3 regions of the Pseudomonas sp. CP4 genome follow, and region 3 is predicted to be linked to each of the others. Evidence: predicted binding sites of a transcription regulator. Region 3 holds the regulator's gene; each other region holds the start of a gene.

Region 1 (3,274 bases), 2.8 Mb from region 3:
GCAGCTTAAATCCTGAAGCTGCCCACCAGTTGCTTGAGGCGCGAAGCCTGCTGCTCCAGATCCGAGCACGCGCGCAAGGTCGCTTGCAGGTTCTCCACGCCTTCCTGGTTCAGCGTGTTGATCTCAGTAATATCGACATTGATCGACTCGACCACAGCAGTCTGCTCTTCAGTCGCGGTCGCCACCGACTGGTTCATCCCGTCGATCTCACCGATGCGCAGGGTCACGCTGTTCAGGCGTTCGCCGGCAAGGTTGGCGATCTCCACGCTGTCCTGACTGTGGCGCTGGCTGTCGCTCATGGTGCTCACCGATTCCCGAGCGCCGACCTGCAGCTCCTCGATCATGGTCTGCACCTGTTGCGCCGATTCCTGCGTGCGGTGCGCGAGGTTGCGCACTTCATCGGCCACCACGGCAAAACCACGACCGGCCTCACCGGCGCGTGCGGCTTCGATCGCGGCGTTCAGCGCCAACAAGTTGGTTTGCTGGGAAATGCTGGTGATCACTTCGAGAATCTGGCCGATGTTGACAGTCTTGCTGTTCAGCGACTCGATATTGGTGCTCGATGCGCTGAGCATGCTCGACAGTTGGTTCATCGCCTTGATGCTGCGCTCGACCACTTGCTGGCCGTCCTCGGCCAGACCCCGAGCGTCGCTGGCCTGGTTCGAGGCTTGCGCGGCGTTGCGGGCAATTTCCTGGGCGGCGGCGCCGAGCTGATTGATCGCGGCGGCAACGCTGCTGGTGCGCGAGGCTTGCTGGTCGGAGTTGTACATCGACGAGTTCGAAGCTGCGACCACGCGCAGGGCGACCTCGTTGACCTGGCCGGTAGCTGAGGACACTTCGCGGATCGAACCGTGAATGCGCTCGACGAAGCGGTTGAACGCGGTGCCGAGGATGCCGAATTCATCGTTATTGATGATGTTCAGGCGTTTGGTCAGATCGCCTTCGCCGTCAGCGATGTCTTCCATGGCGCGGGTCATCACGTGCAGCGGCTGGATCAGCAGGCGGATGAGCATACCGAGCAGGGCGATGATGATCGCCACGGCAATAACGGTCGCGATTACCGCTGAGGTGCGGAATTCGCTGAGCATCGCGTAGGCCTGGTCTTTATCGATCGACAGACCGATGTACCAGTTCACCGACGGCAGGCCTTTGATCGGGGCGAAAGTGACGATGCGGGTTTTGCCATCAACCGTCACTTCGCTGAAATCACTGCTGATGCGCGGGGTGTCCTGCGGGTAGGCTTCTTTGAGCGACTTCATCACCAGAGCCTTGTCCGGGTGGACGAGGATCTTGCCGTCGGCGCTGACCAGAAACACATAGCCCATGCCGTCGAAATCCCGCGCGGCGAGGGTATCGACCAGTGATTGCAGGCTCAGGTCGCCGCCGACCACGCCAACACTCTGCCCGGCCTTTTTCGACGCGGTGGCGATGGAAATGATCAACTGGCCGGTGGCCGCATCGATGTAGGGTTCGGTCAGGGTCGAGGTGCTGCTGCTTTCGGCACCTTTATACCAAGGGCGTACGCGCGGATCGAAACCGTCCGGCATTTTCACATCCGGGCGGATGGTGAAGTGGCCAGTGGCATCGCCCAGATAGGTGGCCATGAACGTCGAGGTCAGGCTTTTCTGTTCGAGCAGGCTGGCGACCGTGGCAGGTTCCGGATTGATGGCGATGTTCTGCGCGGCGTTTTCAATCAGCAGAATGCGCCCGCTGAGCCAGGTCTGGATATTGCCGGCGGTGACCTCGCCCATTTCATTGAGGTAATTGTTCAGGTCATCGCGGATCGCATTGCGCTGCAGCCAATCGTTGTACAGCGTGAACGAGGCGAAAGCGGCAATGACGATGAGGGCGGCGGCAAGCAAAATCTTATGGCTGAAGCGCAGGTTTTTGTTCATGGCTTGGGGTTCCGCTAAGGTCTTAATGTCCTGGGCGTGCTTTGATAGAGACGCGCACTATGGGCAAGGTTGAAAAACTGATATTTCCGGCTCTCCTTAGGGAAATGTCTGACCCTGTTTTCTGACGGGTCTGTCCAATTGATGTATCGGCCATGTGTCATCAAAGATTAACCATTGGGTGAGAAAATGCCTGACTCTTCGCAACTCGTTATCGGCGCTGATCCGGCCGCGCAACCCATCGCTCAGGCCATGCGCCTGGCCAACCGCCACGGGCTGATCGCCGGCGCCACCGGCACCGGTAAAACCGTGACATTGCAGCGTCTGGCCGAAGCGTTCAGCGACGCCGGTGTGGCGGTGTTCGCCGCCGACATCAAGGGCGACCTCTGCGGCCTCGGTGCTGCCGGCAACCCGCAGGGCAAAGTGGCCGAGCGCATTGCCGGCATGCCGTGGCTCGGTCACACCCCCCAGGCTTATCCCGTGACGCTGTGGGACATTCACGGTGAGTCCGGTCATCCGCTGCGCACCACGTTGAGCGAAATGGGCCCGCTGCTGATCGGCAGCCTGCTCGAGCTGACCGACAGCCAGCAGTCGGCGCTGTACGCGGCTTTCAAAGTGGCGGATCGCGAAGGTCTGCTCCTGCTGGATCTCAAGGATCTGAAAGCGCTGCTCAATCACCTCAAGGACAATCCGCAGTTGCTCGGCGAAGACGCGGCGCTGATGACCACCGGTTCCAGCCAGGCGCTGCTGCGCCGTTTGGCGACGCTGGAACAACAGGGCGCCGAAGCCCTGTTCGGCGAGCCGGCGCTGCAACTTGAGGATATTCTGCAACCGGGCGCTGACGGCCGTGGACGCATCCATCTGCTCGACGCCAGTCGGCTGGTGCACGAAGCGCCGAAGGTTTACGCAACGTTCCTGCTGTGGTTGCTGGCCGAGTTGTTCGAGCAACTGCCCGAGCGAGGCGATGCTGACAAACCGCTGCTGGCGCTGTTTTTCGACGAGGCGCACTTGCTGTTCGGCGACACGCCCAAGGCGTTGCAGGAACGGCTAGAACAAGTGGTGCGCCTGATCCGTTCCAAAGGTGTGGGCGTGTATTTCGTCACCCAGTCGCCAGCGGACCTGCCGGATGACGTGCTGGCGCAGTTGGGCTTGCGCATTCAACACGGTCTGCGTGCGTTCACCGCCAAAGAACAGAAATCCCTGCGCGCCGTGGCCGATGGTTTTCGCCCGAATCCGGCATTCGACAGCCTGTCGGTGTTGACTGAACTGGGGATCGGCGAGGCGCTGGTAGGAACGCTCACGGAGAAGGGCACGCCGGAAATGGTCCAGCGCGTGCTAGTGGCGCCGCCGCAATCGCGGATCGGCCCGCTGACTGCAACCGA
Region 2 (3,274 bases), 2.7 Mb from region 3:
TGGCGCGGATGTTCTATGTGTCGCTGTACCGCATGCACCAGATGGCGCTGTACGGGCCGTTTCGCACGGCGATGCTGATGTTGGGCAGCAAGATTGGCCGCGGCACCGAACCGCGTCTGAAACTGCACTAAGGCCAACATCTGTGGGAGCTGGCTTGCCAGCGATGGCGCCGGGTCAGTTGATATTTCTGTTGCCTGACCCACCGCTATCGCGGGCAAGCCCGGCTCCCACAGGTTTTCGTGCTGCTCGAAGATCCGGCGCATTCGCGAGCAGGCTCGCTCCCACCTTTGATCTTTATTCCAAGCCCCGCATCGCGCGGGGCTTTTTATTGGCTGTCGATCACAGCTGGAAGCGTCGCACCATGCCCTGCAGGGCATTGGCCAGCTGCGACAATTCATGGCTCGACGCGCTGGTCTGATCGGCCCCGGCAGCGGAACGCACCGACAGGTCGCGAATGTTCACCAGATTGCGATCCACTTCCCGCGCCACCTGCGCCTGCTCCTCGGCAGCGCTGGCGATCACCAGGTTGCGCTCGTGAATCTCGTGCACCGACGCCGTAATCGTCACCAGCGCCTCACCCGCCCGCTCGGCCAGAACCAAAGTGCTCGCCGCACGAGATGCGCTGGCCTGCATTGACTCCAGCGCCTGGCTCGAACCGCTGCGCATGCCTTGCACCATCTGCTCGATTTCCTGCGTCGATTGCTGGGTGCGATACGCCAGCGCGCGTACCTCATCGGCCACTACCGCAAAACCGCGACCGCTTTCACCCGCACGTGCCGCTTCAATGGCAGCATTGAGCGCCAGCAGATTGGTCTGCTCGGCGATGGCGCGAATCACGTCCAGAACCTTGCCGATGTCCTGCGACTGATTGGCCAGCGACTGCACCAGTTCACCGGTGTTCTGCACATCGCTGGCCAGCGCATTGATCGCGCTGGCGGTTTCGCTGACGCGCTCCTGGCCCAATTGCGCCGACTGACTGGACTGGCGCGTGGCATCGGAGGTCGACACCGCGTTGCGCGCGACCTCCTCCACCGCAGCGGTCATCTGGTTGACCGCAGTGGCGGCTTGCTCGATTTCGTTGTTCTGCTCTTGCAGGCCTTGGGTGCTGTCGACGGTGACGGCGCTCAGTTCGTCAGCGGCAGTGGCCAGTTGTGTGGCTGAGCCGCTGATACCTTGCAGGGTCTCGCGCAGGTTCTGTTGCATCGTCGCCAAGGCCTTGAGCAAGCGGCTGACTTCGTCATTGCCATGGGTTTCGATCGGTCGGGTCAGATCGCCCTTGGCGACACTTTCAGCGGCCTCCACAGCGCTGCTCAGGGGGCGCACGATACTGCGCGTGAGCAACATCGCCAGCGCCACCGTAGCCAGCGCTGCCAAGGCAATGAAAAGAGTAACGATGGTGCGCGAGGTTTCATAATGCGCGGCGGACTTCTCGCTTTCGGCAGCGACCTGGCGGGCGAACAGATCGGCGAGATCGTTGAGTTGCTTGCCGGAGCCGTCGACCACAGTCTTCATATCGACCAACAGCAATTTGGTCAGCTCGTCACGCTTGCCCTGCTCGGCGAGGGTGAATGACTGGGCAATGCCAGTGCGGTACGCAGCGAAGGTTTTCTTGAACTGGTCGTACAGCTGCTGGCCTTCGGCAGTGTCGACCAGTTTGTCGTAGGCGGCGATCTTCTCGCTCAACTCCTTGTCGCGGGTGTCCATCTGGCCGCGATAGGTGGCGATGTTGGCCGGATCCTGATCGAGCGCCATGCGCAGGGAGATAGTGCGGATGCGCAGCATCAGTTCACGGATCTCGTCGCCGCCACGGATGCTCGGCAACCAGCGGTTCTCCACCGCCACCTCACTGTCGCGGATGCTCGACATCTGCCCTAGCGCAAACACGCCGAGCAAGGCCACCAACACCGCGATCAGGGCAAATCCCAGGGCAGCCCGGGGAGCAATATTCAACTGACGAAGCAACATGACGAACGCCCTTATTCTTGTAATGGCCAGGTTCAAGGGGCGAAGCGTTGGCAGTCCCCTCGTGTTAGCGGGCTATCGGCAGGTTGTATGACGACTTGAAGCGATTCCGCTTTCGGCAGGCAAAAAAAATCCCCGTATCTTTCGATACGAGGATTTTCAATATGGTCGGGGTAAGGGGATTCGAACTCCTGACATCCTGCTCCCAAAGCAGGCGCGCTACCGGACTGCGCTATACCCCGGTAAAAAAAAGGCGACCTTTCAAAGATCGCCTTCTTCGATCAGCGCTTTTGGCCTCTGATCTTAAGATTCGATCCCAGCGCAAACTGGTTTCAAAAATGGTGGGTCGTGTGGGATTCGAACCTACGACCAATTGGTTAAAAGCCAACTGCTCTACCAACTGAGCTAACGACCCAAATATGGTCGGGGTAAGGGGATTCGAACTCCTGACATCCTGCTCCCAAAGCAGGCGCGCTACCGGACTGCGCTATACCCCGGTTTGAAATTGGCTCCGTGACCAGGACTCGAACCTGGGACCCAATGATTAACAGTCATTTGCTCTACCGACTGAGCTATCACGGAACTACATATTTCAATTTAAAACGGTGAAGCTTTGTTGCATCTCGCCACCCGTTCGCATCGCTGCGTTCGTGTGTCTGAGGCGCGCTATTCTACAACCTAGAACACCTCTGTCAACCCCCTAAATTGCTTTCAAGTTAATGATTTGCAACTTATTTCAGATTCCAACCCAGTGGATTGAAACGCTGCCGGTGACTGACTGCGGGGCGCACTTTACAAGCCTTTTCCTTTGAGTTCAACAGCCTGGCGAAAAAAAGGCCTCGCATTGCGAGGCCTTCCCGGTTTCATTGCCGCCAAGGCTTAGCCGAAAACGATTTCGTCGTTCTCGACCTTGCCGGTGGCGGTGTCGCCAGGCATGAAATGACCCGACAGGATCAACTGCGCCAGCGGGTTTTCGATCCAGCGCTGGATCGCCCGTTTCAGAGGACGTGCGCCATACACCGGGTCGTAACCGACCGCGATCAGCTTGTCCATCGCTTCCGGGCTCAGCTCCAGCTTCAGCTCGCGCTCGGCCAGACGACTGCGCAGACGACCCAACTGGATCTCGGTAATCCCGGCGATCTGATCCCGCGCCAGCGGCTCGAAGATCACCACCTCGTCGACCCGGTTGATGAACTCCGGACGGAAGTGCGACGTCAGCGCGTCCATCACCGCAGCGCGCTGCGCTTCACGATCACCGACCAGTTCCTGGATCTGCATCGATCCCAGGTTGGACGTCATCACGATCACCGTG
Region 3 (3,274 bases):
TTGATCGATACTGCCGGCCTGCAAGCCAGCGATCCGGCGTTGCGCATGCAGCTCGAGAGCCTGGCCGGGCGTGGCATTCGCTCAAAAAATTATCTGGTCCTGGCAACCACCAGCCAGAAACAGGTTCTAACCGCCGCTTATCACAGTTACAAGCGTTGCGGGCTGGCCGGCTGCATCCTGACTAAACTGGATGAAACGGCCAGTCTCGGCGAAGTGTTGAGCCTGGCGATCAGTCATGAATTGCCGGTCGCGTACCTGACCGATGGCCCACGGATTCCGGATGATCTGCATCTGCCGCGCCGTCATCAACTGGTCAGCCGCGCCGTCAGCGTGCAAATGCAGGAAGAACCCAGCGAAGAAGCCATGGCTGACATGTTCGCTGATATCTATCACAGCCCGACCAAGCAGGTTGGCTGAGGTAATCATGAACAGTTTTTGTACCTACATCGATGGTCTGCCACGCATTGTTCCGATCGTGAACGCGCAGCCAGTAATGTGGCCTCCGTCTATGCAAGACAAGGTAAAGAAATAACATGGGCAGCATGCATCCCGTACAGGTGATCGCGGTGACCGGCGGCAAAGGTGGCGTCGGCAAGACTAACGTGTCAGTGAACTTGTCCCTGGCGCTGGCAGAGCTTGGCCGTCGGGTCATGCTGCTGGACGCCGATCTGGGCCTGGCGAACGTCGACGTTCTGCTGGGGCTGACACCCAAACGCACACTGGCCGACGTCATCGAAGGCCGTTGCGAACTGCGCGACGTGCTGTTGCAGGGCCCGGGCGGGATTCGCATCGTGCCGGCGGCCTCCGGCACGCAGAGCATGGTGCACCTGAGTCCTGCGCAGCACGCCGGCCTGATCCAGGCGTTCAGCGACATCGGCGACAATCTCGACGTGCTGGTGATCGACACCGCTGCGGGCATTGGTGACTCGGTAGTCAGTTTCGTGCGCGCCGCCCAGGAAGTGTTGCTGGTGGTCTGCGACGAGCCGACTTCGATCACCGACGCTTACGCGCTGATCAAGTTGCTCAATCGCGACTACGGCATGAACCGCTTCCGCGTGCTGGCCAACATGGCGCAGAGCCCGCAGGAAGGGCGCAACCTGTTCGCCAAGTTGACCAAGGTCACGGATCGCTTTCTCGACGTCGCCCTACAATACGTCGGCGCCGTGCCGTACGACGAAAGCGTGCGCAAGGCAGTGCAGAAGCAGCGCGCCGTCTACGAAGCCTTTCCCCGTTCCAAGTGCGCGCTGGCCTTCAAGGCCATCGCCCAGAAGGTCGACACCTGGCCGCTGCCGGCCAACCCGCGCGGGCATCTGGAATTTTTCGTCGAGCGTCTCGTGCAGCAAACCGCAGGGCCTGTGATATGACCGCCAGTGGCATGAATCTTTACAAAAAGTCGGCGCGTGACGCGCAATACGAACTGATCGAGCGCTACGCGCCACTGGTCAAGCGCATTGCCTATCACTTGCTGGCACGCCTGCCGGCCAGCGTGCAGGTCGAAGACCTGATCCAGGCCGGGATGATCGGTTTGCTGGAAGTCTCGACCAAATACGACGCCAGCAAAGGCGCCAGTTTCGAAACGTACGCGGGCATTCGAATCCGCGGCGCGATGCTCGATGAAGTGCGCAAAGGGGATTGGGCGCCACGCTCGGTTCACCGTAATACCAGGATGGTCAGCGACGCGATTCGCTCGATTGAAGCTAAAACCGGCCGTGACGCTAAAGATCACGAGGTTGCGGCCGAACTCCAATTGAGTCTCGACGATTACTACGGGATTCTGAATGACACCTTGGGCAGTCGCCTGTTCAGTTTCGACGACCTGTTGCAGGACGGCGAACACGAAGGGCTGCACGAGGATGGCGCGAGTGCTCATATGGAGCCGTCACGCGATCTGGAAGATGAACGCTTCCAGGCGGCGCTGGCGGACGCGATTGCCAATTTGCCGGAGCGTGAGCGACTGGTGTTGGCGCTGTACTACGACGAAGAGCTGAACCTCAAGGAAATCGGTGAAGTCCTTGGCGTCAGTGAATCGCGGGTCAGCCAGTTACACAGCCAGTGCGCGGCCCGTCTGCGGGGGCGTTTGGGGGAGTGGCGAGCGCGCTGAAGGCAGTGTGGGGACACTGCGAAACGAGGCTGGTGCGGTGATGAACGGCGCCGGTCTCGATCCGTTGTGCTCCAGACAAACTTCGAGTGCTATGCCGATTGATTGAAGTGGCGCGTCCAGGTGCTGGGCGCGTTTAAGACTGCTTGGAGGTCGAATTGAACAAAGACATGAAAATCCTCATCGTTGATGACTTCTCAACGATGCGGCGGATCATCAAGAACCTGCTGCGCGATCTTGGGTTCACCAACACCGTCGAGGCCGACGATGGCGTAACCGCCATTCCGGTGCTCAACAGCGGCAGCATCGACTTTCTGGTAACGGACTGGAACATGCCGGGCATGACCGGTATCGACCTGCTGCGTCACGTGCGCGCCGATGAAAAACTCAAGCACCTCCCGGTGTTGATGGTGACTGCTGAAGCCAAGCGCGAGCAGATCATCGAGGCCGCTCAGGCCGGTGTGAACGGTTACGTAGTCAAACCTTTCACGGCTCAAGCGTTGAAAGACAAAATCGAGAAGATTTTCGAACGCATCGGCTGATGAATGCGCGGGGGAGCTATGGAGCATAACGAATCATCACAGGGCGATTTCGAATCGACTCTGAAAAAACACGCGGTCGAACTGGTCGAGAGCCTTGAAAAAGGCAAGTTCGGCGACGCGGTGCAACTGATCCATGAGCTCAATCAGACCCGTGACCGCGGCCTGTATCAGGAAGTGGGCAAGCTCACACGTGAACTGCACAGTGCGATCGTCAATTTCCAGATCGATCCGCACATGCCGCAGGCCGAGGAAGTGTCGCAAATCACCGACGCCACCGAACGCCTGGGCTATGTGGTCAAGCTGACGGAAGCCGCGGCCAACCGCACCATGGATCTGGTGGAAAGCGCCACGCCGGTGGTCAACAGTCTCGCTGATGAAGCGCAGACCTTGAGCGCCGATTGGGGCCGCTTCATGCGTCGCGAGGTCGGGGCTGAAGAGTTCCGCGAACTGGCGCGCCGGGTCGACGGTTTTCTGTCACGCAGCAGCACGGACAACCGTGCGGTGTCGAGCAACCTCAACGACATCCTGCTGGCTCAGGATTACCAGGACCTCACAGGTCAAGTGATCAAGCGTGTGACCCAACTGGTCACCGAAGTCGAAAGCAATCTGCTCAAACTCGTGCTCATGGCCAGTC

What was found. Region 3 encodes FliA, which starts transcription of late flagellar genes. Its sites were predicted from a motif close to CTAAAGTTTNNNNNNNNNNNGCCGNTAA; they were not measured.
Region 1: the regulator FliA is predicted to act here: its motif matches at 2,039-2,066, upstream of ACMYUN_RS21170 (methyl-accepting chemotaxis protein).
Region 2: the regulator FliA is predicted to act here: its motif matches at 2,038-2,065, upstream of ACMYUN_RS19025 (methyl-accepting chemotaxis protein).

What each region holds. Positions count from the first base shown of each region.
Region 1 is NZ_CP180489.1:4,712,911-4,716,184, forward strand. Features, by position in the region: gene ACMYUN_RS21170 (methyl-accepting chemotaxis protein) at 6-1,895, opposite strand; gene ACMYUN_RS21175 (helicase HerA-like domain-containing protein) at 2,082-3,274, shown strand, end outside.
Region 2 is NZ_CP180489.1:4,233,030-4,236,303, reverse strand. Features, by position in the region: gene ACMYUN_RS19030 (NAD(P)/FAD-dependent oxidoreductase) at 1-131, shown strand, start outside; gene ACMYUN_RS19025 (methyl-accepting chemotaxis protein) at 340-1,965, opposite strand; tRNA gene ACMYUN_RS19020 (tRNA-Pro) at 2,128-2,204, opposite strand; tRNA gene ACMYUN_RS19015 (tRNA-Lys) at 2,302-2,377, opposite strand; tRNA gene ACMYUN_RS19010 (tRNA-Pro) at 2,383-2,459, opposite strand; tRNA gene ACMYUN_RS19005 (tRNA-Asn) at 2,469-2,544, opposite strand; gene clpB (ATP-dependent chaperone ClpB) at 2,842-3,274, opposite strand, start outside.
Region 3 is NZ_CP180489.1:1,548,404-1,551,677, reverse strand. Features, by position in the region: gene flhF (flagellar biosynthesis protein FlhF) at 1-417, shown strand, start outside; gene fleN (flagellar synthesis regulator FleN) at 534-1,364, shown strand; gene fliA (RNA polymerase sigma factor FliA) at 1,361-2,101, shown strand; gene ACMYUN_RS06855 (chemotaxis response regulator CheY) at 2,269-2,640, shown strand; gene ACMYUN_RS06850 (protein phosphatase CheZ) at 2,659-3,274, shown strand, end outside.